Regions from separate parts of the Streptomyces sp. NPDC052396 genome, predicted to be linked through region 1. Evidence: riboswitches for the same ligand, from Rfam matches in the RefSeq annotation. Region 1 holds a riboswitch; the other holds the start of a gene.
What was found. A riboswitch is a leader RNA that binds a small molecule or an ion and turns the genes downstream of it on or off. The one in region 1 is predicted to bind S-adenosylmethionine.
Positions count from the first base shown of each region.

Region 2: it holds a riboswitch for S-adenosylmethionine, as region 1 does, so the genes downstream of both, ACIHFE_RS03335 (aminotransferase class V-fold PLP-dependent enzyme) here and thrC (threonine synthase) in region 1, are expected to answer to the same signal.

Region 1 covers NZ_JBIUAW010000006.1:125,275-140,558, forward strand. Annotated here, with positions in the region: gene ACIHFE_RS17155 (ketose-bisphosphate aldolase) at 1-561, opposite strand, end outside; gene ACIHFE_RS17160 (1-phosphofructokinase family hexose kinase) at 799-1,731, opposite strand; gene nagA (N-acetylglucosamine-6-phosphate deacetylase) at 1,863-3,086, opposite strand; gene ACIHFE_RS17170 (ROK family protein) at 3,086-4,030, opposite strand; gene ACIHFE_RS17175 (SIS domain-containing protein) at 4,282-5,208, opposite strand; gene ACIHFE_RS17180 (extracellular solute-binding protein) at 5,513-6,730, shown strand; gene ACIHFE_RS17185 (DUF3263 domain-containing protein) at 6,741-7,010, shown strand; gene otsB (trehalose-phosphatase) at 7,048-7,887, shown strand; gene ACIHFE_RS17195 (hypothetical protein) at 7,891-8,628, opposite strand; gene ACIHFE_RS17200 (trehalose-6-phosphate synthase) at 8,726-10,186, opposite strand; gene ACIHFE_RS17205 (glucosyl-3-phosphoglycerate synthase) at 10,228-11,175, opposite strand; SAM riboswitch class I at 11,329-11,470, shown strand; gene thrC (threonine synthase) at 11,489-12,757, shown strand; gene ACIHFE_RS17215 (MoaD/ThiS family protein) at 12,831-13,106, shown strand; gene ACIHFE_RS17220 (cold-shock protein) at 13,551-13,754, shown strand; gene groL (chaperonin GroEL) at 14,061-15,284, shown strand, end outside.
Region 2 covers NZ_JBIUAW010000001.1:664,378-679,661, forward strand. Annotated here, with positions in the region: gene ctaD (cytochrome c oxidase subunit I) at 1-1,030, shown strand, start outside; gene ACIHFE_RS03295 (cytochrome c oxidase subunit 4) at 1,027-1,425, shown strand; gene ACIHFE_RS03300 (Ig-like domain-containing protein) at 1,548-2,792, shown strand; gene ACIHFE_RS03305 (hypothetical protein) at 2,816-3,211, opposite strand; gene ACIHFE_RS03310 (heme-copper oxidase subunit III) at 3,462-4,082, shown strand; gene ACIHFE_RS03315 (c-type cytochrome) at 4,148-4,957, shown strand; gene ACIHFE_RS03320 (Rieske 2Fe-2S domain-containing protein) at 4,954-6,009, shown strand; gene ACIHFE_RS03325 (cytochrome bc complex cytochrome b subunit) at 6,006-7,628, shown strand; gene trpD (anthranilate phosphoribosyltransferase) at 7,769-8,833, shown strand; SAM riboswitch class IV at 9,016-9,133, shown strand; gene ACIHFE_RS03335 (aminotransferase class V-fold PLP-dependent enzyme) at 9,261-10,529, shown strand; gene ACIHFE_RS03340 (Lrp/AsnC family transcriptional regulator) at 10,570-10,851, opposite strand; gene ACIHFE_RS03345 (rhomboid family intramembrane serine protease) at 10,848-11,579, opposite strand; gene ACIHFE_RS03350 (NYN domain-containing protein) at 11,706-13,091, shown strand; gene ACIHFE_RS03355 (NlpC/P60 family protein) at 13,280-14,323, shown strand; gene ACIHFE_RS03360 (NlpC/P60 family protein) at 14,589-15,284, shown strand, end outside.

The sequences.
Region 1 (15,284 bases):
GGTGTGGTCGAGGGTGGCGGTGCGGTCGGTCATGGCGTGGGAGCTGCCGACGGCCACGGCGAGGGCGTCCACGCCGGTTTCGGCGGCATAGCGGGCTGCCTCGGTGGGGTCGGTGCGGATGCCGGGGGTGTGGGCGTCGCCGGGTTTGCCGCCGATGCGGCCCAGTTCGGCTTCGAGGGTGATGTCTCGCCGGTGGGCCCAGCGGACGGCTTCGGCGGTCGCTTTGACGTTGTCGGCGTAGGGGAGCCTGGACGCGTCGAACATCACGGAGCTGAAGTCGTGGGCGGCGGCCGCGTGGAGGAGTTCCTCGGACTCGATGTGGTCGAGGTGGAGCGCCAGTTGGGCGGTGGAGGTGCGGGCCACCGCGGCGGTTGCCGTTGCCAGGGGGGTGAGGTTTCCGCCGTGGAACTTCACGGCGTTCTCGGAGATCTGGAGGATGGCCGGGGCGTTGGCGGCTTCGGCGGCGGTGGCGATGGCTTCGGCGTGCTCGGTGGTGATGACGTTGAAGGCGAACAGGGGGTGGGCGGTGGTGAGGAGTTCGCGGGTTCGGGCCAGGGGCACGGGTCACCTCCAGGTGGTTGGGTGGGCACGCCCCTTCGGGGCGTCGGTGCCATCCCCACCCACGCGCCGCAGTCGCCGACGGCGGCCCGCCCCCACTGGCGGCCTCGGCCAACGCGGGGGACGGTAACGGATGGTGCGTAGGTGGGGCTGACCGCCGGAGGCGGGAAACGGCGCCGCGCCCGGCAAGGTGCGGGGGTGGAACTCCGCGGGAAACGGCGCCGCGCCCGGCGGCCCGGCTCACGCCGGGGTGACCTTCACCCGTGGCAGCAGGGCTTCGTACGTCGCACCGTCGAACTCCCCGGCCGTGCCGGCCCGAACCGTCGCGCCCGACAGGGCGACGGCCTGGGCCAGCCGCTCGGGCCAGGGGACCCCGCGCACCCAGCCGGAGAGCAGCGCGGCGACCACCGCGTCCCCGGCCCCGGTCGGGTTGCCGGAGAGGCGTTCCGGCGCGGCCGCCCGCCAGGAACCGTCCGGCGTGACGGCCAGCATGCCCTCCGGCCCCAGCGAGGCCACCACCGCGTACGCGCCCCGGCGGCGCGCGTCCAGCGCCGCCCGCAGCGGATCGGTGGAGCCCGTCAGCTCGGCCAGTTCCGCCGCGTTCGGCTTGACCACATCCGGCCGCGCGGCGATCCCGCGCCGCAACGGTTCTCCGCCGGTGTCCAGCAGCACCGGCACGCCCCGCGCCCGCGCGGTGCGTACCAGAGGGGCGTACGCCCCCACCGGCACCCCGGGGGGCAGGCTGCCGCACAGGGCCACCGCCCGGGCGCCGTCCAGAAGTTGGGCGTAGCGGTCGGTGAACTCGGCCCACTCGGCGGCCGAGACCTCCGGTCCGGGCTCATTGAACTGGGTGGCGTCACCGGTGGCGGTGTCCACCACCCCCACCGTGCGCCGGGTGTTGCCCGCGACCGGGACCAGCGCGTCGGCCAGCACCCCGGCCCGGCCCCGCGCGGCCCCGGCGAGCAGGGTGCGCAGCGACTGGCCGTTGACGCCGCCGGCGAAGCCGGTGACCGTGACGTCATGGCCCAACTCGGCCAGTACACATGCCACGTTCAGCCCCTTGCCGCCGGCCCGTTCGGCGACCTGGACGACCCGGTGCGAGCTGTGCGGACGCAACCGCGGTACGCGGTACGTCAGATCGAGCGCGGCGTTGAGCGTGACCGTGAGGATCACCGGCGCCTCCCTCCCAGGATTGCGGGAGCGATCATGCCAAAACAGAAGCGGCAGGCCCAGAGTCCGGGACCCACCGCTTCTGTTCAAGAGAGTTCAAGGGCGCTTGGAGCGCACTTCAAGGGCGGGATGAATCACCGCACTTCTGGACGGACCAGCCAGTCGCCCTTGCGCATCACCCCGACGAGCTCGAAGGAGTGGTCCAGCACCACCAGGTCGGCGTCCTTGCCCGGTTCCAGGGAGCCGACCCGGTCGTCCACGCCCAGCAGCCGGGCCGGGTTGGCGGACAGGGCCCGCACCACGTCCTCGACCGGCAGCCCGTCGATGGTCACCGCGCGCCGGAAGGCGGTGTCCAGGGTGAGCGTGGAGCCGGCGATGGAGCCGGCGGTGGGGCCGTCGGCGATCCGGGCCACCGCGTCCTTGACCTCCACCCGCATCGGGCCGAGCGCGTACATGCCGTCGCTCATCCCGGCCGCGCCCATGGCATCGGTGATGAAGGCGACCCGCCGCGCGCCGGCGCGGGCGAAGGCGAGCTGCAGGACGGACGGGTGCAGATGGGTGCCGTCGTTGATCAGCTCCACGGTGACCCGCTCGTCCTCCAGCAGCGCGGCGATCGGGCCGGGGTCCCGGTGCAGCAGCGCGGGCATGGCGTTGAACAGGTGGGTGGCCACCGTGGCGCCCGCCTCGATGGCCTCCAGCGTCGCCTCGTAGGAGGAGTCGGTGTGGCCGACGGCGGCGATCACACCGAGGTCGGCGAGCATCCGGACCGACTCCAGGCCGCCGGGCAGCTCCGGGGCGAGGGTCATCATCCGGGCGGTGCCATGCGCGGCGTCCACCAGCTTGCGGACGTCGGACGGGTCGGGTGCGCGCAGCAGCCCGGGCTGGTGGGCGCCGCAGCGGTGCGGGGAGATGAACGGGCCCTCGAAGTGGACGCCGGCCAGGTCGCCCTGCTGGGTCAGCTCGGCCAGCACGGCCGCCTGCCGGGCCAGGTCGTCCAGGTCGCCGGTGACGGTGGAGGCGGCCATGGTGGTGGTGCCATGCGCCCGGTGGGCGTTGATGGCGGTGAGCGCCTCCTTGGGGTCGCCGGAGGCGAAGGACGCTCCGCCGCCGCCGTGGACGTGCATGTCGACGAAGCCGGGGACGATCCAGTGGCCGGTGAGGTCCAGGGTGGGGCCCTCCTCGGACCGGTCCGCCCCGGGCCGGAGGTCTGCCTCGGGCCGGAGGCCTGCCTCGGGCCGGAGGTCCGTCTCGGGCCGGACGGCCGTGATGCGGCCGTTCTCGATCGTCAGGCGGCCGCCGTCGGCCACTCCGGTCGGCAGCACCACGCGGGCGCCGGCGAGAACCGTTCGATCCACCATCAGGCGGTTACCTCCGTGAATTCCATGGCGAGCAGGTCCCAGGCGAGCAGGCCCGCGCCCAGGCAGCCGGCGGTGTCCCCGAGGGCCGCCGGGACGATCAGGGGGAGCCGCTGGAAGGTCAGGCGCTCCTGGACGGCCGCGCGCAGTGGTGTGAACAAGGTTTCCCCCGCCTCGGCCAGGCCGCCACCGATGATCAGGGTATGGGGGTCCAGCAGGGTGAGGCCGATGACCAGGCCGTCGGCCAGGGCGTCCACGGCCTGCTGCCAGACGGCCCGGGCACGCGGGTCGCCGGAGCGGACGGCCTTGGCGCAGTCGGCGGCGTCGGCGGTGCGGTCGCCGGTGGTCCGCGCCCAGGCCCGGCTGATGGCGGAGGCGGAGGCCAGGGCCTCCAGACAGCCCGTGGCGCCGCAGCCGCAGGGGGGCGCGTCCGGGCCGGAGCGGACCCGGATATGGCCGATCTCGCCGGCGGAGCCGTGGGCGCCTTCCTCGATGCGGCCGTCGATGCCGATGGCTCCGGCGATGCCGGTGCCCACGGGCATGAACAGGAAGCGGTCGGTGGCGCGGCCGGCGCCGATGCGGCCTTCGGCCAGGCCGCCGGTGCGGACGTCGTGTCCTACCGTCACGGGAAGGCCGAGGCGCTCGCCGAGCCGCTCTTTGAGCGGGACGTCGCGCCAGCCGAGGTTGGCGGCGTAGACGGCGGTGCCGGTGCGGGTGTCCACGATGCCGGGGACGGCTATGCCGGCTGCTTCGGGGGTGCGGCCGTAGCGGGTCTCGCCGAGGGTGCGGAGTTCCGCGGCGAGGTCGAGGATGCCGTTGACGACGGCGTCGGGGCCTTTGGCGGCGGCGGTGGGGCGGCGGGTTTCGTGCAGCAGGGTGTGGTCCTGGCTGACGAGTGCGGCCTTGATGGTGGTGCCGCCCACGTCCAGGGCGATGACGTGTTTCACGTCGTCCAGTGTCGCGTGTGCGGGGCGGAAAGGTCTAGTCCACTGTCCCGTTCGGGTACGGGTGCGGGTGCGTTGCCGGGTGCGGCGCCGTTTCCCCGCCTCCGGCGGGGTTCGCCCCACCCGCGCCCCACCCGTGACCGTTGTCCGGGTTGGTGGGACTCGCCGGTGGGGCTTGCCCGCCATCGGCGACTGCGGGCCGTAAGCCGCCAACGGCGGGAAACGGCGCCGCACCCGGCAACGGTGGAACCCGCCTACGTCCCCTCCGGCAGGACCACGCTCCGCGTCAGGTTGCGCGGAGTGTCGGGGTTCAGCCCCCGTCCCTCCGCCACCGCGACAGCGACTCGCTGCGCCCGCACCAGATCCGCCAGCGGATCCGCACCCACCTGCACCAGCGTGCCGCCCGCCCCGACCACATCCGCCGCCAGTCCCTCCGGCAGCGGCCCGAACGCCCACACCACCCGCCCCGGTGCGGCGATGGCGACCGGCCCATGCCGGTACTCCATCGCCGGGTACGCCTCCGTCCAGGCCCCCGCCGCCTCCCGCATCTTCAGCGCCGCCTCCTGCGCCAGGCCGTACGCCCACCCCAGGCCCAGGAAGGTCCACTGCTCCGCCTCCAGCACGGCCGGCGGTATCGGGTCGGTCAGCGCCGCGTCGGCCTCGTCCGCGGCCGCCGCGACCGGCCCGACGGCCTCCGGAAGCGCGCCATGCCCCTCCAGCCCCGCCCGCAGCAGCGCCAGCGCCGTGGTGGCGAACCGGGTCTGCACTACGGACTCCTCGTCCGCCCAGTCCAGCACCACCGCCGAGCCGGCGGCCCGCCGCACCGGCGCGGTGGCGTCCGCCGTGATCGCCACCGTGCGGGTGCCGCTGTCCCGCAGCCGCTCCAGCAGGGTGAGCACCTCCGTGGTGGTGCCGGACCGGGTGATCGCCAGCACCCGGTCATAGCGCCGCCCCACCGGGAACTGGGAGGCGGCGAAGGCATCCGTCTCGCCCTGCCCCGCGGCCTCGCGCAGAGCCGCATAGGACTGGGCCATGAACCAGGAGGTCCCACAGCCGGTGACGGCGACCCGCTCGCCCGGCCGGGGGAGCTCCCCGGCCGACGGCGCCAGCGCGGCGGCCCGCCGCCAGCAGTCGGGCTGGGTGGCGAGTTCGCTGGCAGTGCGGGAGGGGGAGGGCTTCATGCGCGGGCTCCTTGCCGGATCGGTTGCCGGAACGACGGGTGAACGACGGGCGGCACGGTCATGATCGGTAGTCCGCCTCCGTGGATAGCAGCCGCCCCGTAGGGGAGGGAAGGGCGAGGGCGGGGCGAGTGTCCGTTCGAGTAGCGCTTAAGGTGGCGCGGAAGAGATGGCGGTCTCCCGTCAGGGATGGCGGTCTCGATCCGAACTCCATCCGAATGGATTTCTCACCGATCACGAGGGCGGAAAGCAAGTGCAGCGGCGGCGTTTCTTGGGTCTGACGGCGGCTGGTGCCGCCACGGCGGCGATGGCGCCGGCTCTGGCGGGGTGCGGCAGCGGAGCGGGCGGTAGCAAGACGATCACCCTGGTCGCGGCGGAGTACGGCGACGGCAAGCCCGCCAACAGCTCCAAGCGGTACTGGGACTCGGTGGCCCGTACCTTCGAGGGCGACCACAAGGGCGTGAAGGTCTCGGTCGAGGTCTACAGCTGGACCGAGGTGGACAAGCGGGTCGCCGACATGGTCGCCGCCGGCAACGCCCCGGACATCGCGCAGATCGGCGCCTACGCCGACTTCGCCGCCGCGGGCAAGCTCTACAGCGCCGACCAGCTGCTGTCCGTCCCCACCCAGGCCGACTTCATCGACTCCATCGCCGCCGCCGGCGATGTGCACCGGATGCAGTACGGCCTGCCCTTTGTCTCCTCCACCCGGCTGCTCTTCTACAACAAGACGCTCTTCGAGAAGGCCGGCGTGCTGCGCGCCCCGCAGAGCTGGGACGAGCTGCAGGCCGCCGCCATCAAGCTCAAGGCCGTGGGCGTGAAGATGCCCTTCGGGCTGCCGCTGGGCCCCGAGGAGGCGCCCGCCGAGACCCTGCTGTGGATGCTGGGTGCCGACGGCGGCTACACCGACAAGAACGACGACTATGTGATCAACTCGCATGAGAACGTCCAGGCGTTCACCTGGCTGCGCGACGAACTGGTGGGCAAGAAGCTGACCGGCGCCGACCCGGCCCGCACCAACCGCCAGGACGTCTTCGACGCCTTCTGCAAGGGCCAGGTCGGCATGCTCAACGGCCACCCCAGCCTGATGCAGCAGGCCGAGGCCGGCGGCATCAAGTACGGCATGGCGCAGCTGCCCGGTATCAGCGGCAAGGCCAAGTCGACCATGGGTGTGGCCGACTGGCTGATGGCCTTCAAGCAGCACGGCCACCGCAAGGAGATAGGCCAGTTCCTGGACTCCGTCTACGGAACCCAGACCGTGCTGGACTTCACCAGCCAGTACGGCCTGCTGCCGGTGACCCAGTCCGCCTCCGACCAGATGCACAAGGACGGCCAGAACAAGAAGCTGCTGCCCTTCCTGGAGCCGCTGCAGAACGCCGTGTTCTACCCGGCCAACAAGACCTCCTGGGCCAAGGTCAGCAAGGCGATCAAGGAGAAGGTCGGCCAGGCGGTGCAGCCGGGCGGCGACCCGATGGGCGTGCTCAGCGAGATCCAGACGCAGGCACAGTCGGTGGAGGGGCCCCGTTAACCTGGGCGGCATGGACCAGGGCGGTACGGACCAGGACGGCACGGCGGAGGGCGGGCACGCGCTCTCCGCGCGGGACCGCGCCGTGCTCGCCCTGGAGCGGGAGTCCTGGCCGGGGCCGGGAGCCAAGGAACGGGCCGTCCGGGAGCGGCTGGGCATCACGCCGACCCGCTACTACCAGCTGCTCAACGCCCTGCTGGACGATCCCCGGGCGCTGGCCCACGACCCGGTCACCGTCAACCGGCTGCGGCGCCTGCGGGACGCCCGCCGAGAGCGCCGTTGAGTCCCCGGGGAGCCCGGGAAATCGGTAGGGTCGGGGCATGGGCAGCCACCCTCTCCCGGAACCCGTCACCCAGGCCGGCCGCGACGGCCTGGCCGCACTGCTGAAGCGGCCCGAACGGGCCGTGCTGGCACTGGACTTCGATGGCACGCTCGCCGAGATCGTGCCCGATCCCGAACAGGCCCGGGCCCACCCCGCGGCCGTGCCGGCCCTGGCCCGGCTCGCCCCGCACCTGGGCTCCGTCGCCGTGATCACCGGCCGGGCGGCCGGGGTCGCGGTGCGCTATGGCGGCTTCGCCTCGGTGCCGGGCCTGGAGCGCCTGGTGGTGCTGGGCCAGTACGGCGCCGAGCGGTGGGACGCCGCCACCGGCACCCTACGGGCCCCGGCCCCGCACCCCGGAGTGGCCGGGGTCCAGGCCGAACTGCCCGGAGTGCTCGACGAATCCGGTGCCTGGCAGGGTACTTGGGTCGAGGACAAGAGCCGCGCCATCGCCGTCCATACCCGCCGCGCGGCCGACCCGCAGGGCGCCTTCCAGGCCCTGCTGGGTCCGCTCACCGAACTCGCCCACCGCCATGGGCTGATCACCGAGCCCGGACGGCTGGTGGTGGAGCTGCGCCCGCCGGGCGTCGACAAGGGCGTGGCGCTGGCCGAGTACGTCCGGGAGACCGGAGCCGGCTGTGTGCTCTACGCCGGCGACGACCTCGGCGACCTCGCCGCCTTCGCCGCCGTGGAGCGGCTGCGCACCGAAGGAGTGGCCGGGGTCCTGGTGTGCAGCGGCAGCGCCGAGGTCGCCGAACTGGCCGCCCGGGCCGACCTGGTGGTCGACGGGCCGTCCGGGGTGGTGGGCCTGCTGACCGCCCTGGCGGAGCGGCTGGGCTGACGGTCAGTCGTCGTCCGGGTCCTTGGCCACCGCCTTCTTGCCGTCGTCCTTGATGCCCAGGCCGGCCAGCGCGGTGGTCCAGTCATGCGCTATGGCCCGCTGGACATCGGCCAGTTGGGCCTTGCCGGAGCAGATCGCGGTCTTCAGCTTGGTCTCCACCACGTCCTTGGGGTTGTTGGGGCCGGCGCCGTCCTTGTGACCGGGCGACGGCGGCTCCACCCACAGATTGCGCGGGTCATTGGGGTCCCCGCCCAGCTGAAGGCTGATGAGGTGGTCGTACTCGGCGTCCCGCATCGGGCCCTTGTAGCCGTAGGAGGCCGCGTTGGCGGTCTTCTCCTTGCCGGTGACGCCCACCGGCGGCCGGATGTCCTTGGTGTAACCGGCCTTGCAGATGGTCTCCTTGATGGTGGCCTGGGTGACCTTGGGGTTGGTGGCGCCCGGGGTGCACTTGGGGTCGGGCAGCGGCTGCTTGTCCGCGGTGTAGTGATAGGAGCAGCTGCCCGCGGCGGGCTGCTGCTGCACGGCGTACTTGGTCTGCGGGCCGGCCCCCACCGGCACCGCGCCGGACGAGGACGAGGAACCGGGCGAGGCCTTGCCGTTGGCGGAGGCCGAGGAGGAGCCCTTGGTATCCGACTTGGCGTCGGACTTCTTGCCGGAATCGGAGGAACAGCCGGTGGCGGTGAGGGCGAGAACCGTCACCGAGGCGGCCGCAAGTGCGGCCCAACGGGGAGCAAGTGACATGGCACCATGATTACCCGTGCGCGGGGCCGTCCAGCCGGGGCCCCGAAGCGGGGCCGCGCACGGCCCGCGCCGGGCGAGCGCCGTGCGCTCCGGCGCACTAGATCCGCTGCAGGGCCGTCAGCTGGTCCATGAACCACCGGGCCGGCGGCAGCGCGGTGGCCGCCGCCGCCAACCGCTTGCAGCGCTCGGCCCGTTCGGCCGGGTCCATCAGCAGCGCCCGGTGCAGCGCCCGGGCGGTGGCCTCCACATCGTAGGGATTGACCAGCAGCGCATCCTCGCCCAGCTCCGCCGCCGCACCCGCCTCACGGGACAGCACCAGCACACAGCCGGCGTCGGAGACCACCGGAACCTCCTTGGCCACCAGGTTCATTCCATCCCGGATCGGGTTGACCAGGGCCACGTCCGCCATCCGGTACGCCGCCAGCGAGCGGGCGAAGTCATCCTTGACATGCAGGTCCACCGGCTGCCAACCGGCGCCGCCGAACTCGGCGTTGATCTCCCGGGCGACCCGCTCCACGGTGGCCGTGTAGTCCCGGTAGACGGCCAGGTCCTGCCGGGAGGGATAGGCGAAGGCGATATGCACCACCTGCCCCCGCCACTCCGGCCGCTCCTGGAGCAGCCGCCGGAAGGCGAGCAGGCCGCGCACGATGTTCTTGGACAGCTCGGTGCGGTCCACCCGCACAATCGTCCGGCGCCCGCCGGTCCGGGCGCGCAGCGCCGCCATCCGCTCCTCGACATCCGCCCGGTGCGCCCGCTCTCGCAGGAACTCCCCGTCCGTGCCCAGGCCGTGCACCCCCAGCCGGGTGGTACGGCCCTCGAAGCGCACCGCGGTGGCGATGCCGTTCTCCCGTTCGGTCTCCGCCCCCAGCACCTGCTCACAGCAGTCCGCGAAGGACTGGGCCCAGCGCCGGGTCAGGAAGGCCGCCCGGTCGCCGCCCAGGATGCCGGACAGCACCTGCCGGGCGACATCGTCCGGCAGCAGCCGGTAGTAGTCCGGCGGCGCCCAGGGGGTGTGCGAGAAGTGCCCGGTCCGCAGGTCCGGCCGCAGCGCGCGGAGCAGCCCCGGCACCAGCGTCAGGTGGTAGTCCTGCACCAGCACCACCGCCTCCGGCGCGGCCTCCTCGGCCAGCGCCTCGGCGAAGGCGGCGTTGTACGCCTCGTAGGCGGCCCACTGGGCGCGGAAGGCGTCGTCGAAGACGGGCTCCAGGGGCGTCTGGTAGAGCAGGTGATGGACAAACCACAACACCGAGTTGGCGACGCCGTTGTACGCGGCGGCGAAGGTGTCCGGCGCGATGTCCAGCATCCGCACCCGGTGGCCGCCGGTGTCGGCGGCGTCGAGTCTGCCGCCCGAGCGGCGGGCCGCCAGGCGATCGCCCTCGCCCAGGGCCGCGCACACCCATACCGCCCCCGACTCCGGGCCGATGGCGCTCAGGCCGGAGACCAGCCCGCCGCCGCCCCGGCCCGCGGCCAGCGAACCGTCCTCCCGCACGTGGTAGGAGACCGGGCCCCGGTTGGAGGCGACGACGATCGGGGCCGAGGGCCGGTGCTCAGTGACCATGACGCGAGCCTTGCCGCCCCGCCATCCGCTCAAACGTACGCTTAGGCCGCGCGATGCCGGGCGTACTCGGGGACCTCGGCCATCGGCGGACGCTCCTCGGTGTCCACCGCATAAGTGCGTGGAACGAAGCCTTCCGCCGTCCTTTCGAACTGGGTCAGAACCGGACGTACCAGGGGCGGCCGGGCGAGCCGCAGCTGGGCGGTGCGGTAGATCGCGGCCGCCATCCGGCCGAGGGCCCGGCCGTCCTGATGACGGTGCTTGCGCACGCCCACGTCCACCTGGGCCAGCGCGTCCAGGCCCACGGTGTGCAGCGCGTCCACCAGCAGCCCCAGCTCCACCCCGTACCCCACCGGGAACGGCAGCCGCTCCAGCAGCGAGCGGCGGGCCGCGTACTCCCCGCCCAGCGGCTGGACAAAGCCGGCCAGCTGCGGCCAGTGCAGATTGAGCAGTGGACGGGCCACCAGCTCGGTCACCCGGCCGCCCTGGCCCACGGCCTCGCCCAGGGGGCGGTCGTACATCGCCTTGACGAACTCCACCCCGGGATCGGTCAGCAGCGGCCCCACGATCCCGGAGACAAAGTCCGCCGAGAAGTCCCGCAGGTCGGCGTCGATGAAGCACACGATGTCACCGGAGGTCACCAGCAGCGACCGCCACAGCACCTCACCCTTGCCGGGCAGCGCGGGCAGCCGGGGCAGCACCGAATCCCGGTGCACCACCCGCGCCCCGGCGGCCGCGGCCACCTCGGAGGTGCGGTCGGTGGAACCGGAGTCCAGCACCACCAGCTCGTCCACCAGGGGCACCGCCTCGGTCATCAGCGCCCGGCGGATCTCGGCGACGATCTCCCCGACCGTCGCCTCCTCGTTCAGTGCGGGCAGCACCACGCTGACCGTGCTGCCGGTCTCGCGTTTGGCGGCGAGGAGCCGGTCGAGCGGACGGTCTGTGACGGACCAGGACCGCCGGGCGAGCCAGCGCTCCACCTCTTCCAGCACGTGAATGACTCCTCGTTGTGTGATGCGTCTCGCCTTACGGACGGCCCTGAACACGGCCATGGCCTTCCGATACAGTCTTGAACAACGCGGAACCCCGTCCTATGTCGGGGGTCGCCGCACGCATAAACGCCTGGGCCCCGCCCAGTGCCATACCGCTCATCCAGAGGGGCAGAGGGACACGGCCCGTTGAAGCCCCGGCAACCCTCCAGCCGGTCTCCGCAGACAGCGCGAGGCTCCCGGCGGGGAAGGTGCCAATTCCGTCTCATGGCGAGGTTCGCCATGAGGAAGATGAGGAGAAAGGGCCTCGCCTGTCATGGCTGCTGCGCATACCGTCGCACCCTCTTCCGTCTCCCTGGGCCCCGCCGTGGCGCTGTCCTGCCGCGAGTGCGGCGAGCGCGTTCCGCTGGGGCCGGTGTTCGCCTGCGCGGCCTGCTTCGGGCCGCTGGAGGTGGCCTACTCGACCGGTCTTCGCGGTGCGGAGCTGAGGCGCCGGATCGAGGCGGGCCCCGCCAGCATCTGGCGCTACGCCCCCCTCCTTCCCGTCCCCGCCGATGTGGCGGACCGGCCCAACCTCAACCCCGGCTTCACCAAGCTGGTCAGGGCCGACAACCTGGCGCGCGAACTCGGCGTCACCGGCGGCCTGTTCGTCAAGGACGACTCCGGCAACCCCACCCACTCCTTCAAGGACCGGGTGGTGGCCATCGCCGTGGAGGCCGCCCGCGCCTTCGGCTTCACCACCCTGTCCTGCTCCTCGACCGGCAATCTGGCGGGCGCGGTCGGCGCCGCCGCCGCGCGGGCGGGGCTGCGCTCCTGTGTCTTCATCCCGCATGACCTGGAGGCGGGCAAGGTGGTGATGGCCGCCGTCTACGGCGGCGACCTGGTGGGCATTGAGGGCACCTATGACGAGGTGAACCGCTTCTGTTCCGAGCTCATCGGCGACCCGCTGGGGGAGGGCTGGGGCTTTGTCAACGTCAATCTGCGCCCCTACTACGCCGAGGGCTCCAAGACCCTGGCGTACGAGATCTGCGAGCAGCTGGGCTGGCGGCTGCCGGACCAGATCGTGGTGCCCATCGCCTCCGGTTCCCAACTCACCAAAATCGACAAGGGCTTGCGGGAGCTGATCGCGCTGGGACTGGTCGAGGACCGGCCGTACCGGATCTTCGGCGCCCAGGCCGAGGGCTGTTCCCCGGTGGCCCGGGCCTTCAAGGACGGGCTGGATGTGGTGCGGCCGGTACGGCCGGACACCATCGCCAAGTCGCTGGCCATCGGCAACCCGGCGGACGGGCCCTATGTGCTGGACATCGCCCGGCGCACCGGCGGTGCGGTGGAGGATGTCACCGACCCGGAGATCGTGGACGCCATCCGGCTGCTGGCCCGCACGGAGGGGATCTTCGCGGAGACCGCGGGCGGGGTGACGGTGGGCGTCACCCGCAAGCTGATCGCGGCCGGCGTGCTGGACCCCTCGCTGACCACGGTGGTGCTGAACACGGGCGACGGTCTCAAGACGCTGGACGCCGTGGCCGCGGGGCCGACGGCGGTGATCCGCCCCAGCGTCGAGGCGTTCCGCGCCGCGGGCCTGTGAGCGTCCGGCTCCGCCGTATCACCGGGCACCACCCGGAAGTTGACCACCGACATCCACCGAAGGTGAGAACCCCATGAGCGTGACCGTCCGCATTCCCACCATCCTGCGCACCTACACCGGCGGGCAGGCCGAGGTGCCGGCGCAGGGCGCCACCCTGGCCGAGGTGATCGACGACCTGGAGCGCAACCACCCCGGCATCGCGGCCCGAGTCCTGGACGACAGCGGCACGTTGCGGCGCTTCGTCAATGTCTACGTCAATGACGACGACGTCCGCTTCGAGGGCGGCCTGGGGGCGGTGATCCCGGACGGCGCGGGTGTCTCCATCATCCCGGCGGTGGCCGGCGGCTGAGGAACAGCCGGGCCCGCGGCTGAGGAACAGCCGACAAGTTTCGCAACCTTCCTGCACGGATACCGGAATCGCCCCGCCCGTTAAACGGACGGGGCGATTCCGGCTGTTGAAGCGCGATACAGTTGGGGCGTTCCCCCATCGGTGTCAGTGCCGAACGCATATGAGAACTCGTCAAGTTGCGCGAGAAATACGCGAGCGATTTGTCGGGTTGGCCGGGTATGCCCGGCCCGACTTGCCCTGGCTCACCCCGAGTTGGCCGGTTATTAGCCTTGGGTTGCCATGGGATTTCTCGTCCGTCTGACCTGTTGCGGACGGCATCCGTACAGATACATTCAGCCGCGGTCGACGCGTTCCGGCGCACACCCCCAACCTCTCGGGGGTGAGGTCTGACCCGGGTCCGCGAAGTGCGGTCCTGTGCAAGGGCCAGTAATAGGGGAGTTAGGCATGGCTCAGGGCACCGTCAAGTGGTTCAACGCGGAGAAGGGCTACGGCTTCATCGCGGTCGACGGTGGTGCGGATGTTTTCGTCCACTACAGCGCGATTCAGATGGACGGCTACCGCACCCTCGAGGAGGGGCAGCGGGTCGAGTTCGAGATCTCGCAGGGCCAGAAGGGGCCTCAGGCGGACATGGTGAAGGTGACCGCCTGACCGCGGCGCATCGACCACCCGGTCATCAGGCTCGAGCGAGGGCCCGCACCCATGGGGTGCGGGCCCTTCGTGTACCCGCGCGCACCCCGGACGGCGCCCCGGAGATATCCCCGAGTGGCTTGCACTCACCTACCCCGAGTGCTAATGATTGGGCTTAGCACTCTCCAAGTGAGAGTGACAGATTTGGACCGTCGGTGAGGTCGGCGCGTCAGGCGGGGCAAGGAACCGCCGGGCCCGCGGGCCGTCCGTCGCGGGCGCCAGAGCGGTCCGGAGCACTCCACCCCAGTCCTGGGAGGACCACTTCACATGGCCAAGATCATCGCGTTCGACGAGGAGGCACGGCGCGGTCTCGAGCGCGGGATGAACCAGCTCGCCGACGCCGTCAAGGTCACCCTCGGCCCCAAGGGCCGGAACGTCGTCCTCGAGAAGAAGTGGGGCGCCCCCACGATCACCAACGATGGTGTTTCCATCGCCAAGGAGATCGAGCTCGAGGACCCGTACGAGAAGATCGGCGCCGAGCTGGTCAAGGAGGTCGCGAAGAAGACGGACGACGTCGCCGGTGACGGCACGACGACCGCGACCGTCCTCGCCCAGGCACTGGTCCGCGAGGGCCTGCGCAACGTGGCCGCCGGCGCCAACCCGATGGCCCTGAAGCGCGGCATCGAGAAGGCCGTCGAGGCTGTCTCCGGCGCCCTGCTCGACCAGGCCAAGGAGGTCGAGACCAAGGAGCAGATCGCCTCCACCGCCTCCATCTCCGCCGCCGACACCCAGATCGGCGAGCTGATCGCCGAGGCCATGGACAAGGTCGGCAAGGAAGGCGTCATCACCGTCGAGGAGTCCCAGACCTTCGGTCTGGAGCTGGAGCTCACCGAGGGTATGCGCTTCGACAAGGGCTACATCTCGGCGTACTTCGCCACCGACATGGAGCGTATGGAGGCCTCTCTCGAGGACCCGTACATCCTGATCGTCAACTCCAAGATCTCCTCGGTGAAGGACCTGCTCCCGCTGCTGGAGAAGGTCATGCAGTCCGGCAAGCCGCTGCTGATCATCGCCGAGGACGTCGAGGGCGAGGCCCTGTCGACCCTGGTGGTCAACAAGATCCGCGGCACCTTCAAGTCCGTCGCCGTCAAGGCCCCGGGCTTCGGCGACCGCCGCAAGGCCATGCTGGGTGACATTGCCATCCTCACCGGCGGCACGGTCATCTCCGAGGAGGTCGGCCTCAAGCTGGAGAACGCCGGTCTCGACCTGCTCGGCCGCGCCCGCAAGGTCGTCATCACCAAGGACGAGACCACCATCGTCGACGGTGCCGGTGACAGCGACCAGGTCCAGGGCCGCGTCAACCAGATCCGCGCCGAGATCGAGAACAGCGACTCGGACTACGACCGCGAGAAGCTCCAGGAGCGTCTGGCGAAGCTGGCCGGCGGCGTGGCCGTCATCAAGGCCGGTGCCGCCACCGAGGTCGAGCTCAAGGAGCGCAAGCACCGCATCGAGGACGCGGTGCGCAACGCCAAGGCCGCCGTCGAGGAGGGC
Region 2 (15,284 bases), on a different contig from region 1:
GCTGTTCGCCCTGGAGGCGGACCGCAAATTCGGCGCCCATATCTTCGACCCGGCCAATGGCGGCGGACTGCTCTGGCAGCACCTCTTCTGGTTCTTCGGCCATCCAGAGGTGTACATCATCGCCCTGCCGTTCTTCGGCATCATTTCCGAGGTCATTCCGGTCTTCTCCCGTAAGCCGATGTTCGGTTACTGGGGTCTGATCGCGGCGACGATTTCCATCGCCGGTCTCTCGGTGACGGTGTGGGCGCACCACATGTACGTCACGGGCGGTGTGCTCCTGCCGTTCTTCTCCTTTATGACGTTCCTTATCGCGGTCCCGACCGGTGTGAAGTTCTTCAACTGGATCGGCACGATGTGGAAGGGCTCGCTGTCCTTCGAGACTCCGATGCTCTGGGCCGTCGGCTTCCTGATCACCTTCACCTTCGGTGGTCTGACCGGTGTCATCCTGGCGTCGCCGCCGATGGACTTCCACGTCTCCGACTCGTACTTCGTGGTCGCGCACTTCCACTACGTCATCTTTGGCACCGTGGTGTTCGCGATGTTCTCCGGATTCCACTTCTGGTGGCCGAAGTTCACCGGCAAGATGCTGGACGAGCGTCTGGGCAAGATCACCTTCTGGACGCTGTTCGTGGGCTTCCACGGCACGTTCCTGGTGCAGCACTGGCTGGGTGCCGAGGGCATGCCCCGCCGTTACGCGGACTACCTGGCCGCCGACGGCTTCACCACGCTGAACACCATCTCGACCATCAGCTCCTTCCTGCTGGGCCTGTCGATGCTGCCGTTCATGTACAACGTGTGGAAGACCGCCAAGTACGGCAAGAAGGTCGAGGTCGACGACCCGTGGGGCTACGGCCGTTCGCTGGAGTGGGCGACGTCCTGCCCGCCGCCGCGGCACAACTTCCTCACCCTGCCGCGGATCCGTTCCGAATCCCCGGCGTTCGACCTGCACCACCCCGAGATCGCGGCGCTCGAACTCGAGGAGAACCTCGCTGACAAGGCCCTCGCGGGTGGCAAGGAGGCCGGCAAGTGAAGATCCAAGGCCGGATGTTCCTCTGGCTCTCCGTCTTCATCCTCGCGATGGCGATCGTCTACGGCGTGTGGGCCAAGGAACCCGCGGGTGCCACCGCGCTCTTCCTCGCCTTCGGCCTGTGCGTCATGGTCGGCTACTACCTGGCGTTCACCGCACGCCGGGTGGACGCCGGGGCCCAGGACGACAAGAACGCGGATGTCGCCGATGACGCCGGTGAGCTGGGCTTCTTCGCCCCGCACAGCTGGCAGCCGCTGCTGCTGGCCATCGGTGGTGCGTTCGCCTTCCTGGCCCTCGCCATGGGCTGGTGGCTGCTGTACTTCTCGGCTCCGCTGATCCTGGTCGGCCTGTTCGGCTGGGTCTTCGAGTTCTACCGCGGCGAGAACCAGAACCAGTAGGTTCCGCTTTCCGGGCCCCGTACACCCCTCAGGGAGTGTGCGGGGCCTTTGCGTTGGGCCGGCGTGACCCGTTTGCAGTCACCCCACGGGCCGCCCCACGGGAACCTTCCTACGGTTGGACCATGAGCCACTCGCCTCGCCGCCGCACGGTGTCCGGCGGCATACTGCTGCTGGTCTGCCTGGCGTTGACGGCGACCGGGTGCGGCTCCGCCAACCCGCTCGCCGACCAGCCCTATGACGCCACCGACCAGGTCTCGCTGACCGACGACCAGGAGGGCGGCAAGGCCGACCCGAGCAAGCCGCTGGAGGTCACCGCCAACGGCGACGACCGGATCACCGATGTCACCGCCACCGACGCCGCCGGGCGCTACCTGGCGGGCGAGCTGGCGGCGGACGGCTCGCGCTGGCACAGCACCGCCGCGCTGGCGGCCGGCGCCCACTACACGGTGCGGGTGAGCACCGAGGACGAGGACGGGGCTCAGGGGCGCCGTACGGTCGGTTTCGACACCGGCCCGGCAACCAGGCTGCTGACCGTCACCTTCGGCCCCAGGAACGGCACCTACGGCGTCGGACAGCCCGTCACCGCCGAACTGAGCACCCCCATCCAGGACCCCGCCTCGCGGGCTGTCATCGAGCACGCCCTCAGGGTGGAGTCCCAGCCCGCCGTGGAGGGTGCCTGGTACTGGGTCAGCAACCGGATGCTGCACTACCGGCCGCGGGAGTTCTGGCCCGCGCACGCCGTCATCGATGTGCACGCCGCCCTGGAGGGCATAAGGATCGGCGGCGGGCTCTACGGCGGCCCGGCCAAGCCGCTCCGGCTGACCACCGGGGACCGGGTGGAGGCCATCACCGACGCCGCCGGCCACTACATGTCGGTGCTCAGGAACGGCGAGGAGATCCGCTCCATCCCGGTCACCACCGGCAAGCCCGGCTACGCCACCCGCAACGGGGTCAAGGTGGTCCTCGGCCAGGAATCCTTCGTACGGATGCGCGGAGCCACCATCGGCATCGCCGAGGGCAGCGAGGACTCCTACGACCTGCCGGTCTACTGGGCCACCCGGGTCACCTGGAGCGGTGAGTACGTCCATGCCGCGCCCTGGTCCGAGGGCTCGCAGGGCGCCGACAACGTCAGCCACGGCTGCACCGGGATGTCCACCGAGAACGCCAAGTGGTTCTTCGACAATGTGCGGGTCGGTGATGTGGTCCGCGTGATCAACAGTGCCGGCGCCACCATGACGCCCTTCGACAACGGCTTCGGCGACTGGAACATGTCCTGGAGACGGTGGCGCGAGGGCAGCGCGCTGGCGGCCGGCAAGCGAGAGGGATCGTCCCCGGTGGACACCGCCCGGCTGCGCCCCGGCATCTGAACGCTCCGCCGAACGTGTGGTCGTTACGCCGCCAGTTGCCGGCGCAGCAGCCCGCCCAGGGCCTCCGCCAGCGCCACCGGGTCCACCGGGTGGGTCACCGCCGCCTCCGCCCGGCTCCAGGTGGCCAGCCAGGCGTCCTGCGGGCGGCCGATCAGCACCACCACCGGCGGGCAGCGGAAGACCTCGTCCTTGAGCTGCCGGCACACCCCCATGCCACCGGCCGGCGCGGTCTCACCGTCCAGCACACAGACGTCGATCCGGCGCTCCTGAAGGGTCCGGAGCACCGCGGGCAGCGTGGCGCACTCCACGTACTCCAGCTCCGGCAGGTCCGGCGCCGGACGCCGCCCGGCGGCCAGCCGCACCTGCTCGCGGGTGCTCGAGTCGTCGCTGTAGACCAGGACCGTGGCGGTCGGCTGCATCGTTCCTCCAGGCGTGTCGGCAAGGGCGGGACGCTGGCGCGGATGCTACTGGAGGAAAACCCCGGCGGAGGAGAGTGCGGAAGCCATGGAAAAGGCCCGACGGCCCGTCACCGCCCCCCTCGCCGACCGTCCTTCCCCCCTTTGGGGGACCGCCGTATGACTGGTGGGGTCCGCCGTACGAGCAGGGCATACGCTCTTGACACACCGAACGGCACCCCCCGGAGTGAGCGCGAGATAAGCGACCGACATAATGTCGGTCGTGGCGACAGCAACAGCAGTAGATACCGGGCACGCGCACCCGTCGGTCAACCGACCGAACCTCACCAGCGTCGGAACCATCATCTGGCTGAGTTCCGAGCTGATGTTCTTCGCGGCCCTCTTCGCGATGTACTTCACCCTTCGTTCGGTGACCGGCGCCGACCACTGGAAGGACATGGCGTCGTCGCTGAACGTTCCGTTCTCGGCGACGAACACCACGATCCTGGTGCTCTCCTCGCTCACCTGCCAGCTCGGCGTTTTCGCCGCCGAGCGCGGTGACGTGAAGAAGCTGCGCACCTGGTTCGCGATCACCTTCGTGATGGGCGCCATCTTCATCGGTGGCCAGATCTTCGAGTACACCGACCTGGTCAAGAAGGACGGGCTCTCGCTCTCCTCCGACCCGTACGGCTCGGCGTTCTATCTGACGACCGGCTTCCACGGACTGCATGTGACCGGCGGCCTCATCGCCTTCCTGCTGGTCCTGGGCAGGACGTACGCGGCCAAGAGGTTTACGCACCACCAGGCGACGGCGGCCATCGTCGTGTCCTACTACTGGCACTTCGTCGACGTGGTCTGGATCGGCCTCTTCGCCACGATCTACTTGATCAAGTAATCGGTCCCGTCACCGGACCAACCAGACCCGCATCGACGCAGAAGATCCTGACACCGGGGTAATCCGTGAAAAAGCTCTCCGCACGACGACGCCATCCGCTGGCGGCGGTCGTCGTCCTACTCTTCGCGCTGGCGGTAACCGGGGGGCTGTACGCCGCGTTCGCGCCGGCGGACACGGCCAAGGCCGATGATTCCGCCCAGTCCCTCGCCATCGAGGAGGGCAAGAAGCTCTACTCGGTGGGTTGTGCCAGCTGCCACGGCACCGGCGGTCAGGGCACCTCCGACGGCCCGAGCCTGGTGGGTGTGGGCTCGGCGGCCGTTGACTTCCAGGTCGGCACCGGCCGTATGCCGGCGCAGCAGCCCGGCGCCCAGGTGCCGCGCAAGAGGAAGATCTACTCGCAGGGCGAGATCGACCAGCTCGCCGCGTACATCGCCTCCCTGGGCGCGGGCCCCGCGGTTCCGACCAAGGACCAGTACAGCCCCAACGGTGCGGACATCGCCAAGGGCGGGGAGCTCTTCCGTACCAACTGCGCCCAGTGCCACAACGCCACCGGCAAGGGTGGCGCCCTCTCGAACGGCAAGTTCGCGCCGAGCCTTGAGGACGTCGACCCCAAGCACATCTACGAGGCCATGCAGACCGGCCCGCAGAACATGCCCTCCTTCCCCGACACGACCATGTCGGAGAAGAACAAGAAGGACATCATCGCGTACCTCGACGCGGTCGACACCAAGAAGTCGGAGAACCCGGGCGGTCTCGAGCTGGGCGGCCTCGGCCCGGTCAGCGAGGGTCTGTTCGCGTGGGTCTTCGGCCTGGGTGCCCTGGTCGCCGTCGCCATCTGGGTCGCCGCCCGGACCGCAAAGGCCAAGAAGTCATGAGTAGCCAAGACATTCCAGAAGAGTCCCTGCCCAGTACGCAGGGCACCGCGCACGAAGGTGCCGTGGCCACCGGCGAGGACCCCTTCGCCGACCCCGGCCTGCCGCCGCACGAGCACCGCATCCAGGACATCGACGAACGGGCCGCCAAGCGCTCCGAGCGCGTGGTCGCGTTCCTGTTCTCCCTGTCCATGCTGGCCACGGTCGGCTTTATCGTCGCCTACCTGGCGATCCCGGTCGACAAGAACATCTATGTGTTCCCGATCGGCCACATCAGCGCGCTGAACTTCAGCCTGGGCCTGGCCCTGGGCATCGCGCTGTTCTGCATCGGCGCGGGCGCCGTCCACTGGGCGCGCACCCTGATGTCCGATGAGGAGGTCGCCGACGAGCGTCACCCGATCGAGGCGTCCCCCGAGGTCAAGGCCAAGGTTCTGGCCGACTTCGCGGACGGTGCCCGGGAGTCGGCGCTGGGCCGCCGCAAGCTGATCCGCAACACCATGTTCGGTGCGCTGGCCATGTTCCCGCTCTCCGGCGTGTTCCTGCTGGGCGGTCTCGGCCCCAAGCCGGGCACCAAGCTCCGCAAGACCAAGTGGTCCGCGGGCAAGATGCTGATCAACCAGAACACCCTGCAGCCGCTGCGTCCGGAGGATGTCCAGGTCGGTTCGCTGACCTTCGCCATGCCCGAGGGCATGTCGGAGGAGGACCACGACTTCCAGCAGGAGATCGCCAAGGCCGCCCTGATGATCGTCCGGCTCCGTCCGGAGAACATCAAGGACAAGCGTGAGCTGGACTGGTCGGTCGACGGCATCGTCGCCTTCTCCAAGATCTGCACCCACGTGGGCTGCCCGATCAGCCTCTACGAGCAGCAGACGCACCATGTGCTGTGCCCGTGTCACCAGTCCACCTTCGACCTCTCCGACGGCGGACGCGTGATCTTCGGCCCGGCCGGTCACGCCCTTCCGCAGTTGCAGATCAAGGTCAACGACAAGGGCTACCTCGAGGCGATGGGCGACTTCCCGGAGCCCGTCGGTCCTGCCTTCTGGGAGCGCGGATGAGTACTACAGAGCAGCGCCGCAAGGCGCCCGCCGGCGAGCGGGTGGCCGACTGGGCGGACGGCCGACTGGGCATCTACAGCCTGGCCAAGGCCAATATGCGCAAGATCTTCCCGGACCACTGGTCCTTTATGCTGGGTGAGGTCTGCCTCTACAGCTTCCTGATCATCATCCTCACGGGTGTGTATCTGACGCTGTTCTTCCACCCCAGCATGGAAGAGGTCGTCTACCACGGCTCCTATGTGCCCCTGCAGGGCGTGCGGGTGTCCGAGGCGTTCAACTCCACCATGCACATCAGCTTCGATGTGCGCGGTGGTCTGCTGATCCGCCAGATCCACCACTGGGCCGCGCTGGTCTTCCTGGCCGGCATGTTCGTGCACATGATGCGCGTCTTCTTCACCGGCGCCTTCCGCAAGCCGCGTGAGATCAACTGGCTGTTCGGCTTCCTGCTGTTCGTCCTGGGCGTGTTCACCGGCTTCACCGGTTACTCGCTCCCGGACGACCTGCTCTCCGGCACCGGTGTCCGCTTCACCGAGGGCGCCATCCTGTCCGTGCCGGTGGTCGGCACATACATCTCGATGTTCCTCTTCGGCGGGGAGTTCCCCGGCGCGGACATCGTGCCGCGGTTCTACTCGATCCACATCCTGCTGCTGCCGGGCATCATGCTCGGCCTTGTGGTGGCCCACCTGATCCTGGTCATCTACCACAAGCACACGCAGTTCCCCGGCCCCGGCCGGACCGAGAAGAACGTGGTCGGCATGCCGCTGCTGCCGGTCTACATGGCCAAGGCCGGAGGCTTCTTCTTCCTGGTCTTCGGTGTGATCGCGGCCGTCGCGGCACTGGCCACCATCAACCCGATCTGGGACTTCGGCCCGTACCGCCCGGACCATGTGTCCACCGGTGCCCAGCCCGACTGGTACATGGGCTTCGCCGAGGGTCTGGTCCGAGTGATGCCGGGCTGGGAGATCAATGTCGCGGGCCACACCCTGGTCCTGGGTGTGCTCATCCCGGTCGTGATCTTCCCGCTGGTGCTGGTCGCCATCGGCGTCTACCCGTTCATCGAGTCCTGGGTGACCGGCGACAAGCGGGAGCACCACCTGCTGGACCGCCCGCGCAACGCCCCGACCCGCACCGCGTTCGGCGCCGCCTGGATCGCCGAGTACTTTGTGCTGCTGATCGGTGGTGGCAACGACCTGTGGGCCACCCACTTCCACCTGTCGATCAACTCGATCACCTGGTTCGTCCGGATCGCGTTCTTCGTGGTGCCGGTGCTGGTCTTCATCGCCACCAAGCGGATCTGCATGGGTCTGCAGCGGCGTGACCGCGACAAGGTGCTGCACGGTCGTGAGACCGGCATCATCAAGCGCCTGCCGCACGGTGAGTTCATCGAGGTGCACGAGCCGCTCAGCCAGGAGCAGCTGCACACCCTCACCTCGCACGAGCAGCCCAAGCCGCTCGAGCTGGAGCCCGAGGTGGACGAGAACGGCGTCGCCCGCAAGGCCGGTGCCGGCCAGAAGCTGCGGGTCAAGCTGTCCCGGGGCTTCTACGGCGAGGGGACGCAGATCCCCAAGGCCACCGCGGAGGAGTACCAGGAGATCACCAGCGGCCACGGCCACCACTGACCGGCCGCTGATCGCTGATCGCCACGGCAAGAGCCCCGTCCATGAACCGGACGGGGCTCTTCGCCGTTCCCGGGCCTGGATAGGCTGGACGGCACAGCACGGCACCGAGGGCGAGTGCCAGGAACCCAGGAGTGTGGACCATGAACGTTGCGACCCCGGCAGGCGGCGACAGCGCGGTGGCCCTCTCCTGGCCCGGCGTACTGGAGGCCCTGCTCAACCGGGTGGACCTGGACGCGGACAGCACCGCCTGGGCGATGGACCGGATCATGCGGGGCGAGGCCACCGACGCGCAGATCGCCGGTTTCGCCATGGCGCTGCGGGCCAAGGGCGAGACGGTGGCCGAGATCACCGGGCTGGTCCGGGCGATGTACCGGCACGCCCGGCTGATCGAGGTGCCCGGCCCCAGCGTGGACATCGTGGGCACCGGCGGCGACGGCGCCAAGACCGTCAATATCTCCACCATGTCCGCCATCGTGGTGGCCGGCACCGGTGCCAAGGTGGTCAAGCACGGCAGCCGGGCGGCCTCCTCGGCCAGCGGGGCCTCGGACGTCCTGGAGAAGCTGGGCGTCAATCTGGACCTGAGCCCGGGCCGGGTGGCCGAGGTGGCCCGGGAGGCCGGGATCACCTTCTGCTTCGCGGTGAACTTCCACCCGGCACTGCGCCATGTGGCCGCGGCCCGGCGGGAGTTGGGGGTGCGCACCACCTTCAATGTGCTGGGCCCGCTGACCAACCCGGCCCGGGTGAAGGCCCAGGCGACCGGGGTGGCGGACGCCCGGATGGCGCCGATCCTGGCCGGGGTGCTGGCCGAACGGGGCTCCTCCGCGCTGGTGTTCCGGGGCGACGACGGGCTGGACGAGCTGACCACCACCGCCACCTCCCGGGTGTGGATGGTCCGCGACGGCCGGGTCCGCGAGGAGGCCTTCGACCCGCGCGAGGTGGGCATCGAGCTGGTGCCGGTGGAGGCGCTGCGGGGCGCCGATGCCTCGTACAACGCGGATGTGGCCCGCCGGCTGCTGGCCGGGGAACCGGGGCCGGTACGGGACGCGGTACTGCTCAACTCGGCGGCCGCGCTGGTGGCGTTGGCGCCCACGGACGCGCCGCTGGCGGCGCAGATCGCGGCGGGTATGGAGCTGGCCGCGCACTCCCTTGACTCCGGTGCGGCGCGGGGCGTGCTGGAGCGCTGGGTGGCGGCCAGCAACGGGTAGCGCCCCGTCAGGGGCGCGGGGCGGCCGCATGATGCGGCTCCGCCGCGTGAGCGCGACCAGCTACGGACGGCCCGCAGTTGACGTGCGACCGAGGCACCCGGCGCGGTGATGGCCCGCCGGGTGCCCGGCATATGGACAGACCCTTGGCGCCCCCCGCGAAGCCTGTGGCATACTCCCCGCAAGGTCACGAGTGACAGCGATACAGGCCCCGGCCCGCTGTCCGGCAACCCTCCGTCCGTGGCGGGGTGCCCCGGGTGATGACCGGGCCGCAGGCAGCGAGGTCTGCGGCAAGCGCGGATCCCTCGCCAGGGATCCTGGTCGTCGAGGGAGACCTTCCGTGAACCAGCGAATGCGCTAGGGCTCTTCGAGCCCCTCTTCCGCGCACCCTTCACGCTTTCTCTTCGCTTGCCTCTTACGGGAGTTCGCCATGCCCATTTCCGCCACTGTCTCCGCTCCACTGCCCGTGCTCGGCCGGGATGTCCGGGTGCCGCTGGCCGACGGGAGCGAGGTGACCTACGCGGCGCTGGACTACGCGGCCAGCGCGCCGGTCCTGCAGCGGGTGTGGGACGAGGTCGCCGCCTACGCCCCGTACTACGGCAGTGTGCACCGGGGCGCGGGCTACCTCTCCCGGTTGTCCACCGAGCTGTTCGAGAACAGCCGCCGCACGGTGGCGGAGTTCCTCGGCTGCCGCCCGGACGACCAGCTGGTGTTCACCCGCTCCACCACCGACTCGCTCAACCTCCTTGCCGCCGCGCTGCCTTGGCGCACCCGGGTGTTCGTCTTCGAGACCGAGCACCATGCCGCGCTGCTGCCCTGGGGGCGGCGGGATGACATCGAGGTCAGCTGGCTGCCGGCGCCGCGCGGCCCGCGGGAGGCGGTGGACGTCCTGGAACGGGCACTGGCCGCCCGCGAACCCCACGGGCCCGCCTTGGTCTGTGTCACCGGCGCCTCCAATGTGACCGGAGAGCTGTGGCCGGTACGGGAGTTGGCCGCCGCGGCCCATGCGCACGGGGCGCGGATCGTGCTGGACGCGGCCCAGCTGGCCCCCCACCACCCGGTGCACATCGGGGAGTTGGACGTGGACTGGGTGGCCTTCTCCGGGCACAAGCTCTATGCCCCCTTCGGTGCCGGGGTGCTGGCCGGGCGGGCCGACTGGCTGGGGGAGGCCGAGCCCTATCTGGCCGGTGGCGGCGCCAGCCGCCGGGTGGTGCGGGACGAGCGGGGCGGGGTGCGGGTGGAGTGGCAGCAGGGTGCCGCCCGGCATGAGGCGGGCTCGCCCAATGTGATCGGCGCCCATGCCATCGCGGCGGCCTGCAAGGCGCTCACCGAGGCCGGCTTCGACGCCCTGGTGGAGCGCGAGCAGGCACTGGTGGCCCGGGTCCGGGCGGAACTGGCCGGGCTGCCCCGGGTCAGGGTGCTCTCCCTGTTCGGCGATGCCGCGCCCCGGGTGGGGGTGATCTCCTTTGTGGTGGCGGGCTGGGACAGCGCCCGCTTCGCGGCGGCGCTGTCCGACGGCTATGGCATCGGGGTGCGGGACGGCCTGTTCTGCGCCCACCCGCTGGTGCGGGTGCTGCTGGGCCGTGACCCGGAGGAGTGCGGGGGGTCGCTCAACGCGGTGCGCGTCAGCCTGGGCGCCGGGACGCCGGACGAGCATGTGGAGCGGTTCCTGCGGGCGGTACGGGAGTTGGCGGGCTGAGCCGCATGACGCGGACGCCCCGCGCCCCTTCCGGGGCGCCCTAACTCTCCAGCCCGATGGCGAACGCCGCCTCCAGATCGTGCTGCGAGTACGTACGGAAGGCGATATGGGTCTCGGTGGAGGCGACCCCCTCCACCTTGCTGATCCGGCCCGGGATGACGTCCGCCAGATCGTCATGCCGGGCCACCCGCACCATGGCGATCAGGTCGTACGCACCGGTCACCGAGTAGACCTCGCTGACGCCCTCGATGGCGGCGATCCGCTCGGCGATTTCGGGGATCCGGTCCGCGTCGGTCTTGATGAGCACGATCGAAGTGATCATGGCGCGTTGTCTCCTTCGGTGGACCGGACTGCGTCCCTCACTCTAACCGCAGGCGCACCGCACCCCCAGGCGAGCCCGAAGCCCAGCGAGAAGCCGATCACATGGGCCAGATAGGCCACCTGGGGCCGGTCCGTGGAGCCGCCCGCGCCGGTCCACTGGAGCGCGAACCAGAACGGCAGCACCACCCAGGCGGGAAAGCGCAGCGGCACAAAGAACAGGAAGGGGAAGAGGCTGGTCACCCTGGCCCGGGGAAAGAGACGGAGGAACGCGCCCAGTACGCCGGAGATGGCGCCGGAGGCGCCGATCAGCGGCTGCCCGGAGCCGGCGTGCGCGGCCGCGTAGCCCAGCAGGGCCAGATAGCCGGTGATCAGGTAGCCCAGGGCGAAGGCGGCACGGCCCAGGCGCTGCTCGGTCATCGCGCCGAAGACATGGAGGAAGAGCATATTGCCCAGCAGGTGCAGCCAGTTGCCATGGACGAACAGGGCGGTCAGCGGGGTGAACCAGGCGATGGCCGGGCCGTGCCACAGCCGCTCCGGCACCACGCCCCAGCGTGCGAAGCAGGCGGTCCGCGCGGCGAGCAGCCCGGTCCCGGTGCCATGGCCGGGGGTGAAGCCGGAGGCCGGGCCGAGCAGGAAGACCACGCAGCAGGTGCCGAGCAGGGCGTAGGTGACCCAGGGGGTCCCGGCCCGGCCCGTCCGGCCCGCTTTTGCGATCATGGGGCAGATCATGGCGTACCCGGGCAAGCCGGGCGGAGAGCCTCGCCGGGTGGTCCGGGAGGCGCCCCGCCGCGGGGACAGCAGGCCGTAGGGTTACGGACAGCACCCCGTAGCCGATGAACAGGACGGACGAACACCATGAGCGTTTCCCAGCCGACGGGTGGGACCGGCGCGCCGGATCCTTCCGCGGCGGCCGGTGACGCCGACGGTGTCGCCGAGGCGCTGGAACGCCCGCTGCCCGAGGGCATCCGGCGGCGGGTCATCACCCTGGTCGCCGAGGCCTTCGGCGGACTGACCGTGGCCGAACTGCCCTCCTCGCTGCGGCAGTACGCCCGCTTCACCCCCAGCCGCCGGGCCAAGTTCGCGGGCAATGCCATGGCCGCCGCGGTGGAGGGCGACACCGCCTTCCGGCAGCGGATCTCGGCCCGGCTGCATGAGATGGGCTCCGAGCTGGCCGAGGCGCTGGACGCCGGTACGCCGCCGGCCGCGGCCGACCCGGAGGACGTGGCGGCCATGGCCTTCGTCCTGCGCCCGCCGGGCTGGGTGAAGCTGGTGACCGCCGCCGGTGAGGAGGCGCAGCGGGCCAGCGCCGAGCGGGCCGGTGAGGAGGCGCAGCGCGAGTTGCGCAGGCTGCGCGAGGAGTTGGCCGAGGCGCAGGCCCAGGCGCGGGGCGAGGCCGAGCGCTTCCGGGGTGAACTGGAGGCGGCGCGGCGGGAGTCGGAGGCGGCCCAGCGCAAGCTGCGCGGTGCGCTCAGCGATGTGCGGCGCGGCGAGGCGGCGCTGCGCAGGACGCAGGCGGAGCTGGAGTCGCTGCGCTCGGAGACATCCGCGGAGCTGGCGGCGGCGCTGGGGGAGACCCGGCGGGTCAAGGCGCGGCTGGCGGAGGCCGAGTCGGCCCTGGAGGCGAGCCGGCGGGCGGTGCGCGAGGGGCGCAGCGTGGAGGACATGCGGCTGCGGCTGCTGCTGGACACGGTGCTGGACGCGGCCCAGGGCCTGCGCCGGGAACTGGCCCTGCCGCCCGCCTCGGTGCATCCGGCGGATCTGGTGGAGGCGGTGGAGCCGGGGCGGATGACACCCAAGGACATCGCGGCCCGGGCGCTGTCGGAGACCGATCCGGCGCTGCTGGACCAGCTGTTGGCGCTGCCCCAGGCTCATCTGGTGGTGGACGGCTACAACGTGACCAAGACCGGCTATCCCACCATGCCGCTGGACAAGCAGCGGCTGCGGCTGCTGGGCGGGCTGGCGATGCTGGCCGCGCAGAGCGGCGCCGAGGTCACCTGTGTCTTCGACGGAGCCGAGCTGGCGGCGCCGGTGCTGCTGGCGCCGCCGCGCGGGGTACGGGTGCTGTTCAGCAAGCCGGGGGTGACCGCGGACGAGCTGATCCGTCAACTGGTGCGCGCGGAGCCGCCGGGCCGTCCGGTGGTGGTGGTCTCCACCGACCGTGAGGTGGCGGACGGAGTGGCCAAGGCGGGGGCGCGGCCGGTGGCATCGGCCTTGCTGCTCAAGCGACTTGCCCGTACCTGAGCGTCGACTGGCCGCTACTGACCGTTGCCGCTTGGTAAAGGATGGGCTCCTGAGTCGGTTTTTTAGTAAGGGGATTTGAACCGATCACTGAGGGCTTACTAAGGTCGGGCCTCGAACCCGCACGCGGTGGTCATCCATTCGGAATGCCGTGCGGGTGCCGTTCTTTGAGAGTGAAGGAGCGCGACTCCGTGGCGTCCCACCGTCGTCCCAAGCAGCCGGGCCGTACTCGGGTGACCGTGCTCACCGCGACCGCCGCCGCGGCCGTCGCCCTTTCCTCGCAGGCCGCGCACGCCGACCCCAAGCCCTCCAAGACCGAGGTCAAGGCCAAGGTCGACAAGCTCTATGACGAGGCCGAGCAGGCGACCGAGAAGTACAACGGCGCCAAGGAGAAGCAGGCCAAGCTGGAGAAGCAGGTCGGCGAGATCCAGGACCAGGTCGCCCGTGGCCAGGACGAGCTCAACAAGCTGCGGGACAGCCTGGGTTCGGTGGCCACCGCTCAGTACCGCTCCGGCTCGGTGGACCCCTCGCTGCAGCTGCTGCTCTCCTCCGACCCGGACAGCTATCTGGACCGGGTGTCCACCCTGGACCAGGTCACCGGCAAGCAGGCCGAGACGCTCAAGCTCATAGCCGCCAAGCAGCGCCAGCTCAAGCAGCAGCGGGAAGAGGCCACCGGCAAGCTGGCCGACCTGGACTCCACCCGCAAGGCGCTGGCCGACCAGAAGACCGAGGTCCAGGGCAAGCTCTCGGACGCACGTGACCTGCTCAACTCCCTGGACGCCCAGGACCGCGCTGACGTCGAGCGGCAGGAGAGCGGCAAGAACGGCTCCAATGGCTCCGACGGCCAGAGCAAGCCGGACCTGGGCAAGCAGGCTCCCAGCTCGGGCCGGGCCGCCGCGGCGCTGGCCGCCGCCCAGTCCAAGCTCGGCACCCCCTATGTGTACGGCGCCACCGGCCCCGGCTCCTTCGACTGCTCCGGGCTGACCTCCTGGGCGTATGCCCAGGCCGGCGTCGACATCCCGCGCACCTCCGAGGAGCAGGCCAACTACGGCACCCGTATCGGCGACCCGAGCCAGCTGCAACCCGGCGACCTGGTGCTGTTCTTCGGGGACCTGCACCATGTCGGCCTCTACGCGGGCAATGGCATGGTGCTGCACGCCCCGCACACCGGGGCCGTGGTGCGCTATGAGTCCATGGGCAATATGCCGTTCCAGTTCGGCGTCCGGGTGGGCTGACCGCCTCCTCCCGTCCCGCCCGGCCCGCGTCGAGCCGTGCCACGCCCGCCCGATCGGGCGAATCCCGGGACACCTTTCTGACCTCACGCCCCGCCGATGACCTGCGTCTGTCGGCGGGGCGCCGGGCTTTCTCCGGGTGACCCCGGTGGGACGGTCTTTGAACCCGGTGTGAGCGCACCGCTACTGTCTGGCGCGCGCGGCCCCGGCCTGGTCCGCCCGTCCGGGCGGCAGGGCGCCGCACCAGCAGGAAGGAGTGCGGCAGCCCGTGGCGTTCCATCGCCGGCCCGCGCAGTCCGGTCTCCACCGGACCGTCCGGGTCACTGTTCTGTCCGCCGCCATGGCCACCGCGGCGGCAGCCCTCACGGCGGGACCGGCGGGCGCCGCCCCCGGCGACCCGGCCGGCGCGGTCCGGGCCCGGATCGACCGGCTCTACGAGGAGGCGGAGCGGGCCACCGAGAAGTTCAACGCCGCCGACGAGCGCGCCGGAACCCTGCGGCGGAAGGTCGAGGAGGCCGCCGACCGGGTCGCCCGCGGCCAGGAGAAGGTCAACCGGATGCGCAACGCCCTCGGCATGTTCGCCGCCGCCCAGTACCGGTCCGGGGCCGTGGACCCGGCCATCGAGCTGCTGCTCTCCTCCGACCCGGACGGCTACCTGGACCGGGCCGCCGCCCTGGACCGGGTCAGCGGCCGGCAGGCCGGGGAACTCCGCCGGCTCCAGGACGCCCAGCGCTCCCTGCGCCAGGAACGCGCGGAGGCCGCCCGCTCGCTGGAGGAGCTGGAGGACAACCGGCGGGCCGTACAGCGGCACAAGCGTGAAGTGGAGCGCAAGCTGGCCGCCGCCCAGCGGCTGCTGAACTCGCTGCCCCAGCCGGAGCGGGAGGAGTACGGGCGGGCCTCCCGCTCCGGCTCCTCTTCCCGGCCGGACCTGGCGCTGCCGGGCCGCTCCGGCCTGACCGGCCTC